DNA from 2 places in the Rhodoferax sp. AJA081-3 genome. Region 2 is predicted to be linked to the other one. Evidence: predicted binding sites of a transcription regulator. Region 2 holds the regulator's gene; the other holds the start of a gene.
What was found. The regulator FNR, encoded in region 2, switches genes on or off when oxygen is low (the NO sensors DNR and NnrR bind a similar motif). The targets are predictions, from matches to a motif close to TTGATNNNNATCAA.
Positions count from the first base shown of each region.

Region 1 (4,419 bases), 2.0 Mb from region 2:
TCGGGTGACTATGTGTGTGTGATGCGCAAGGGCCACCCGCTGGCGCGCGAGCCGCTCACGCTGCAGCGCTTCTGCGAAGCCCGACACATGCTGGTCAGCTTTTCGGGCCGGCCCTATGGATTTATCGACGAAGCGCTGGCCGCCCTGGACCAGCGCCGCCATGTGGTGCTGACGGTGAACCAGTTTTTCACCGCGGGCAAGGTGGTGGCGCAGTCCGATGTGTTGACGGTGTTGCCACGCCACTTTGTCGGCGTGACCGGCTTCGCCCAGGACCTGGTGCTGCGTGAGTTGCCGTTCCTGGTACCACCGATCCAGGTGGATGCCTTATGGCATTTGCGCAAAGACGCCGACCGCTCCCACGCCTGGTTGCGTGACCAGATCGCCAACCTGGCGGCCAAGGCGTTTTGACCGCATGAACATCCAACTGCTATCCGATCTGCACCTGGAGGCCCATCCACACTGGAAGGCCGAACCCACACCCGGCGCGGATCTGCTGGTGCTGGCCGGTGATATTGGCTCTTACCAGAGCGGTTCACAACTGGGGGACAGCGACTTTGGCTTGGGGCAGTTTTCACCGCACAACGGTTGGCCCACGCCGGTGATTTTTGTGCCGGGCAACCACGAATACGATGGCATGGACTTCGACGTGGCCCATGCCCGGCTGCGGGAGACCTGTGCGCGCCTGGGCTTGGTCTGGCTGGAGCGCGAGACGCTGGTGGTGGAGGGCGTGCGTTTGGTGGGTACCACCCTGTGGTCTGACTTTGACGCGTTGGGCCCCACCACGCCGCCGCCGCCCGCTGCCAAACACGGTGCACAGGTCAACCCGTTGGCACAGTTGCTCAAGGCACGCGACAAAGCCTTTCGGGCCGCCAACTATTACCTGCGCAAAACCCTGACAACCCGGCGGGGCGAGCCCTGGCTGGCGGATGGTTTGCGCGAACAGGCTCTGGTCTGCCAGGACTGGCTGCGCACGGCGCTCGATCAGCCCTTCGACGGCCCCACCGTCGTTATCACCCACTTCGCACCCAGCCTGATGAGCGCGGACCCGCGTTACGGCCTGACGGCTGGCACCGCCGGTTTTTGCAACGCGCTGGATGATTTGCTGCCCCATGCGCAGTTGTGGCTGCACGGCCACCTGCATGCACCCAGCGACTATGTGCACCGCGGTTGTCGTGTGGTCGCCAACCCGCTGGGGTATGCGCGCAAGAATGAGCAGGTCAGCTTCCAGCCTAGGCAGTTGATAAAGATCGGCCTCTAGCCCGCGTTGGCGCTGCGTGTAATGCTATCCTTTTGATAGTGATCGCACAAAACTGGCGAAACGCGGCACACCCGCGTCGGTCAAACCCCGGTAACGGTAGGTCACCACACTGCCCACGGGCGGTGGATCGCGGCGCTGTGCATCTGTCAGGCCGGTGCCAATCTTGAAACGCACGCCGGGCGCGGCGGCATTCCCGCTGGCTACCGTCTCAACCAGCAGGGCGCCCAGCATGCCCGTGTATTTGCCCTGGCCCGTCTGGTGACCGATCACGCGGGCCTCGGCGTCCTCATGGGGTTTGACCTTCAACAAATCGCCATTGCGGGTGGCGCTGTACAGGGACGCGCCGCGGTGCAGCATCAGACCCTCACCACCGGCCTTCACCACACGGCGCATCTGCGCCTGCAAGGCCGTGTGGCTTGTGGCCCGCGTTTGTGCTACCGCCACCACCCAGGGTTGTGCGATGTGTGCCACCGTGGCCTGGAGGGCCGTGATGCGTTCGGTGAACGTGCCGCCGTGTGCCGGCATATCAAACACCATGAATCGCATGCCGCGCCAGGCGACATCGTTCGGAACCTGCTGGCGTGCGGTAGCGCTGGCCCGGGCAAACTGGCCGCGGCCCGCCCATAACTCGCCGTCCAGTGGTACGGCGGGCCAGCCTTCCGTGAACCAGGCCGGTGCCTGGACACGTTCTCCGCCCCGGGTGAACAATTGTTGTCCATCCCAGTAGCCGCGGATGCCATCGTATTTTTCGCTGACCCAGTAGTCGGCCAGATCGATGCCGGGGTGGTAAACCTTGGCCAGCATCAGCGCAGGTGCGCCAGAGGTCTGTGCCTGCGCCGCCGCAGCTAGGCTGGCACCCACGCTCCACAGCGCCAGCAGGCAAACCAGTGTCGCCAGTGGGCGGTTCAGACGCAAAGGCAGGTGCATGGTGTGCTCTCCGGTGGGTATGGTCAGCGGCAGCATACCAAGCGGTGGCGCAGGCGGGGTGGTAATTGCCCCAGCCCAGTTGACACATATCAAACGGAGTGTCGGTGGCATGGCTACACTGCGCCATATCCAAGGAGTACCCCATGAAAATTCTTCTGGCCGTAGACGGCAGCCCGTACAGCAAAAAAATGCTGGCCTACCTTGCTACCCACGATGGCATGTTTTCCCCCAGCAACGACTACACAGTGTTTACTGCCCAGGCTGCACTGCCCTCGCGGGCACGCTCAGTCGTCGGCAAAGAGGTGGTGGAGAGCTACTACGCCGATGAAAGTGAAAAAGTGATCGCCCCGGTGAGCAAATTTCTGCTGCGCCACGGTATCAATGCCAAGGGCAGCTGGAAGGTGGGCCAGGCCGGCGCATTGATTGCCAAGTTGGCAGAAGACGGTAAGTTTGACCTGGTGGTGATGGGCTCACATGGCCACGGCGCCTGGGCCAATCTGGTCATGGGCTCGGTGGCGACCCAGGTACTGGCACACTGCAAGGTGCCCGTGCTGATGGTGCGCTAAGCCACAGGCTAGCGGGCGTTCAGGCCGTCAAAACAGGTGGACATCACCAGGTCGACGATTTCTGCGTCGCTGTGCTGGCCGCCCATCTTCAAAAACTCCAGCACCGGGTCACAGGCTCGGGCGTACAGCGTGTAGAGCACGGCAATGGCGGGTAGCTGGGTGTTGATCGCGCCCTGGGCTTGTGCCGCTTCGATCCAGGCGCCCAGACGGTCGCTGACCTCGATCAAACCATCCATATAGTCTTTGTTGGCCATCAGCGTGGCACGCAGGCTAGAGTTCTGGCTGGGCAACGAGGGCATCTCGCCCGCCAGCTTGAGTTCCATGGTCCAGCGAACCACGGTGCGTAACTGTTCCAATGCCGGAGCGTCTGGCGCCAGGCCCTCCAGAAAGGCCTGGGCACGGCGCATGACACGGACCATGGCCGCAGCGGCCAGGTCTTCCTTGCTGGGGAAGTGTTTGTAAAGGCTGGCTTTGGCGATGCCCACGTTGGCGGCCACTTCGTCCACCGTCATGGCATCAAAGCCTTTTTCGGCCAGCAATTGGTTGACGACCCGCATGATCGCGTCTTCACGCGCTTGCAGCATCTGGGCTTTGAAGGACACTTTGACGTCAGATCGGGATTGCATGCCTACATTTTAGCCACACCCGTCTAAAAATACAGCAAGAGGCTAATTTATGACCGCTGCGTTTTCAATGCAACCGCCGCGGCGCTGGACAAGGCCGCCGTCAACCGGTCGATGACGACCGAATCCAGGTTCCAGCAGTGCCAGTACAGGTTGATGGGCAGCGTCACCTTGGGTGCCAGATTGACCAGCTCTCCGCTGGCCAGCAGGTGGGCCACCTTGAGCTCCGGCAATACACAGGCCCCCCAGCCCGCCAGGGTGGCCTGCACCTGGCCCTCCACGCTGGGCACAAACCGCTGGCTGAGCGCCACGCGGCGCAGCCCGCAGGCCCGACTGACGAATTCGGTCTGCAGATCGTCCTTGCGGTTGAAGGCAACAAAGGCAAGGGACCGGAAGTTATGCGGGGTCAGGCCTTGTGGACAGTGGGCGTTCGCATAGGCCGGGCTGGCAACCGCCACGTAATGCATGACGCCCAGCGGCAGCACCTTGCACCCGCGCAGCGCCTGCTTCAGGGTGGTGACACAACCCAATACCTGGCCCTCGCGCAGCCATTCGTGGGTGAAGTCCTGGTCGTCGGTGATGATCTCCAGGGGCAGGCCTTCGGCGACCATCTCGCCCAGGGCAGGCAAGGCCCAGGTGGCAATGCTGTCGGCATTGATGGCAATCGAGATGCGGTCTTCTTCACGCAGGGCGCCGGTGCCGGGTGTCAGGTCTTGCAGGTCGGTTTCAAGGTCGGCGCGCAGCAGGCGCATCTGCATGGCATGTTTGATCAGCAGGCGCCCGGCCGATGTGGGCTTGATGGGGCGGCTGCGCACCAGCAGCACGGTGCCCACTTGGGCCTCCAGTGCGCGCAGGCGCTGGGACACGGCCGATTGGGTGACCGAGAGGCGCAACGCCGCGCGTTCAAAGCCGCCTTCTTCCACAATGGCAGCCAGGCACTCCAGCGCGTCCGAGTCAAAGGTTCGCATAGTAAATTTTCCAACCAGCTAATAAAACAGTGGCCATTTGCCTATCAAAATGGCGCGTTTGCCGTTTGCGCCCTGTT
Region 1 is NZ_CP059068.1:3,005,428-3,009,846, reverse strand. It holds gene HZ993_RS14185 (LysR family transcriptional regulator) at 1-408, shown strand, start outside; gene HZ993_RS14180 (metallophosphoesterase) at 413-1,258, shown strand; gene HZ993_RS14175 (DNA ligase) at 1,283-2,185, opposite strand; gene HZ993_RS14170 (universal stress protein) at 2,329-2,751, shown strand; gene HZ993_RS14165 (TetR/AcrR family transcriptional regulator) at 2,760-3,377, opposite strand; gene HZ993_RS14160 (LysR family transcriptional regulator ArgP) at 3,425-4,342, opposite strand.
Region 1: a site for FNR is predicted at 2,265-2,278, ahead of HZ993_RS14170 (universal stress protein). Genes of this name have one in related genera too.

Region 2 (4,419 bases):
CCCCCAACCTCACGGACGACATCTGGCTGCACGGCTTTGGCGAAAACGCTATCGCCGCAATGGTCAACAATGGCAAGGTCAACCAGATGCCGGCCCAGGCCGACCGCCTGAATGCCAGCCAGATCCAGGTATTGGCGTCGTATGTGTGGGGCCTGTCGAACAACAGCGCCAAACCCAAGTAAACACCCGCCAGAAAGACACAGGATTTGGACGATACCGCCGCCACGCCCCGCAAGGTCATCCACATTGCGGCGTCAAAGGACAAGAGCCCCATAGCTCCCCCAGCGGGAGCCGACGCGGAGATGGTGTCGCTGTACGAGGCGCACCAGAAGATCTACCCGCGCAGCGTCTCGGGTTTTTTCTCAAATTGGCGCTGGGGCATGGTGTTTCTGACCCAACTGGTGTTTTACGGCTTGCCCTGGCTGGAGTGGGGCCAGCGCCAGGCCGTGCTGTTTGACCTGGGCGCGCGGCGGTTTTACATCTTTGGCCTGGTGTTGTACCCGCAGGACTTTATTTACCTGACGGGACTTCTGGTCATCTCGGCGTTTTCATTGTTTCTGTTCACGGCGGTGGCAGGGCGTTTGTGGTGTGGTTATGCCTGCCCCCAGACGGTCTATACCGAGATGTTTCTGTGGCTGGAGAAAAAGACCGAGGGTGACCGATCTGCCCGTATGCGGCGGGATAGTGGCCCGCGCAATGCGGATTGGTTGCTGCGTAAATCGGCCAAGCATTTTCTGTGGCTTGTATTGGCGGCATGGACTGGTTTTACCTTTGTGGGTTATTTCACCCCCATACACGAGCTGGCAGGTGCGTTTGTTCAGCTGAAGATGGGCACCTGGGAAGTGTTCTGGTCTATCTTTTATGCATTTGCCACGTATGGCAACGCGGGCTTCATGCGTGAACAGGTGTGTCTGCACATGTGCCCCTATGCGCGCTTCCAGAGCGCCATGTTTGACAAGGACACGCTGATCGTCACCTACGACGAAGAGCGTGGGGAGCCGCGTGGTGCCCGATCGCGCAAGGCTGACCCCTTGACCCTGAATCTGGGCGCCTGTGTCAACTGCAGCCTGTGTGTGCAGGTGTGTCCCACCGGCATCGACATACGTGACGGGCTGCAGTACGAATGTATTGGCTGTGGTGCCTGTGCCGATGTGTGCGACGGTGTTATGGACAAGATGGGGTACGCGCCAGGCCTCATCAAGTACTCCACCCAAAACGCCGTCAACCAGCACTGGACCAAGGCCCAGACCCTGCGCCATGTGTTGCGCCCCCGCGTGCTGATTTATTCGGCCATTTTGGGCACGGTTGTGCTGGCCATGGTGGTGAGCCTTGCCATGCGCACCCCGTTCAAGGTGGATGTGGTGCGTGACCGTGGCATGCTGGCCCGCATGGTGGAGGCCGGCCGTATTGAGAACGTGTACCGGCTGCAGATCATGAACGCCACCGAGGCCGCACAAGACTTCAGCATCGGGGTTGAGGGATTGCCTGGGCTGGTGGTGGTGTCCGACAAGGATGTCAGCATCGACTCCACCCAGGCCCGCTGGGTCGCCGTACGCTTGCAACTGCCACCCGATGCTGCGGCCCCGGGCTCGCATACCATCCATTTTGTGATAACCGGCCCTGCGTCCTTGGGCCGTGTGGTCGAGAAGTCCGTTTTTATTGTTCCCCGTTAATGTTTAACCCTGCAGGAGGCTCTATGCAGCACACCAATATGACCCCCGCCACCGAGTCGCGCCCCTGGTGGCGTTACGGCCATGTGTGGTTGGTGATTGCAGGACCGGTTCTGGTGGTGGTGGCTTCGTTTATCACAGCCTATCTGGCCATCGTGGGCCAGGACCCGGTGGTGGACGAAGACTATTACCGCAAGGGCCTGGCCATCAACAAGACGCTGAGTGACAACCCGGCCAGCCTGGCGCCCGCCAAAGAGGCCCGCAACCATGCCGCTACCGGTGTGAAGGCACCCCAGTAAACCGCCATGTTGCAGCAACGCCTGATGTGGGTTGTGTGGCCCGCCTTTTTGATGGCCGGTGTGCTAGAGGTGCTGGTTTTTGCCATGGTAGACCCGCAAGACATCCATTGGTTTGGTGCCCCACTGGAGTGGTCACGCCAGGCGATTTACACCGCCGCTTTTTTTGTGTTCTGGGCCATCACCGCGGTGTCAGGCGGACTGACGGTGCTGCTGGCCATGTCGTCGCCCGAGGTGAACGATTAGCAGTCGGCCCGGGCGCTCACGATATTGCGCAGTGCATCACCATTGATGATGCGGATCTGGCGCTGCTTCACTTCGATGATGCCGTCTTCAACAAACTTGGAGAAGGTGCGGCTGACGGTTTCGAGCTTCAGGCCCATATAACTGCCGATTTCTTCGCGTGTCATACGCAGCACCAGCTCGGACTGTGAAAACCCCCGCGCATGCAGCCGCTGCATCAGGTTGAGCAGGAAGGCGGCTAGGCGTTCTTCGGCCCGCATGCTGCCCAACAGCAGCATGACGCCGTTCTCACGGACGATTTCACGGCTCATGATCTTGTGCACATGGTGCTGCAGCGCATTCACCTCGCGTGAGAGTTCTTCTATGCGGTCAAAGGGCATGACGCAGACCTCGGCGTCTTCCAGCGCGACCGAATCACAGGTATGCACATCGTTGACGATACCGTCCAGGCCAATCACTTCACCGGCCATCTGAAAGCCCGTCACCTGGTCGCGGCCGTCTTCGGTGGTGACACAGGTTTTGAAAAAGCCGGTGCGAATGGCATACAGGCTGGTGAACTTTTCGCCATTGCGAAACAGCGTACCTCCACGTTTGACCTTGCGCCGGCTGGCCACCACTTCGTCGATGCGGTCCAGCTCGGACTGGCTTAGCCCCATGGGCATGCACAACTCACGCAAATTGCAGTTGGAGCATGCAATTTTGATGGAATGTGCCGCTATTCCGATGGTCGGTTTGGCTTTCGTATCGGTGCGGCTCGGTGTCGATGGCGGGGTGTGGTCAAGCATGGGGTGCAAAGAGGTGCGGATTCGGTCCAGTTTACTCACATTCGAAGTCTTTGATGCAAATCAAGCTGTCACAGGCGATTTTCCCGCACAGTGCGGGCCATATGTTCAGGAGTTTTGTATGACGTTCGCCGCTGAAACCGTATCAGACGAGATGCTGAAAAGGTTTGACGTGCCCGGCCCACGTTACACCTCGTACCCCACGGCTGACCGTTTTGTGGAGGCCTTTGGGGCTGAAGACTATGGGCGGGCCTTGGACCAGCGGCGCAGCGGGGTGGTAGCGCGGCCCATGCCCTTGTCGGTTTATGTGCACATCCCGTTTTGTGAGTCCCTGTGTTACTACTGTGCCTGCAACAAGATCATCACCAAGCACCACGACCGTGCCGCGCCCTACCTGCGGTATTTGAGCCGCGAGGTAGACCTGCACACCGAGCGCCTGGGCGTGGGGCAGACCATCAGCCAATTGCACCTGGGCGGGGGGAGCCCCACGTTTCTGAACGACGCCGAGCTGGGCGAGTTGATGGCCATGCTGCGCCGCAGCTTTACCCTGGCACCTGGGGGCGAGTACTCCATAGAGGTAGACCCCCGCACGGTGGACGCAGCCCGCCTCGATACCCTGGCCGCGCTGGGCTTTAACCGGCTCAGTTTTGGTGTGCAGGACTTTGACCCCGCGGTGCAAAAAGCCGTGCACCGGGTGCAACCGGCGGAGCAGGTGTTTGCGCTGGTAGAGGCCGCACGGGCGCGGGGGTTTGAGTCCATCAATGTGGACCTGATCTACGGCCTGCCGCGCCAAAGCCCCGAGTCGTTTGACCGCACCCTGGCCCAGGTCAACGCCCTGCGCCCGGACCGCATTGCGCTGTACGCCTATGCCCACCTGCCCGAGCGTTTCAAGCCGCAGCGGCGTATTGCGATTGTGGAGTTGCCCAGCGGCGGTGCCAAAGTGTCCATGTTGTCGCGTTCGCTGGAGGCCTTTCGCAAGGCCGGTTATGTGTATGTGGGCATGGACCACTTTGCCTTGCCGGACGATGCCCTGGCCGTGGCCAAGCGCCAGGGGCGGCTGCACCGCAACTTCCAGGGTTACAGCACCCAGCCCGATTGCGACCTGATCGGCCTGGGCGTGTCGGCCATTGGCCGCATAGGCGCCACCTACAGCCAAAACGCCAAGACCATGGAGGAGTATTGCGATTTTCTGGACCAGGGACGTTTCCCCGTGGTACGTGGCCTGGCGCTGACACGTGATGACCTGGTGCGCCGCTGCGTCATCATGGCCCTGATGTGCCAGGGGCAACTGGATTTTGATGCCGTTGAAGCGGCCCACTTGCTGGATTTTCGGAGCTACTTCGCCAAGGAGCTGGAAGAGTTGAAGCCGCTGGCAGACCAGGGGCTGGTCCAAATCGATGCGTCCGGCATCGAGGTGACGCCACAGGG
Region 2 is NZ_CP059068.1:1,041,931-1,046,349, reverse strand. It holds gene ccoP (cytochrome-c oxidase, cbb3-type subunit III) at 1-182, shown strand, start outside; gene ccoG (cytochrome c oxidase accessory protein CcoG) at 207-1,673, shown strand; gene HZ993_RS04865 (FixH family protein) at 1,697-1,969, shown strand; gene HZ993_RS04860 (hypothetical protein) at 1,976-2,212, shown strand; gene fnr (fumarate/nitrate reduction transcriptional regulator Fnr) at 2,209-2,994, opposite strand; gene hemN (oxygen-independent coproporphyrinogen III oxidase) at 3,113-4,419, shown strand, end outside.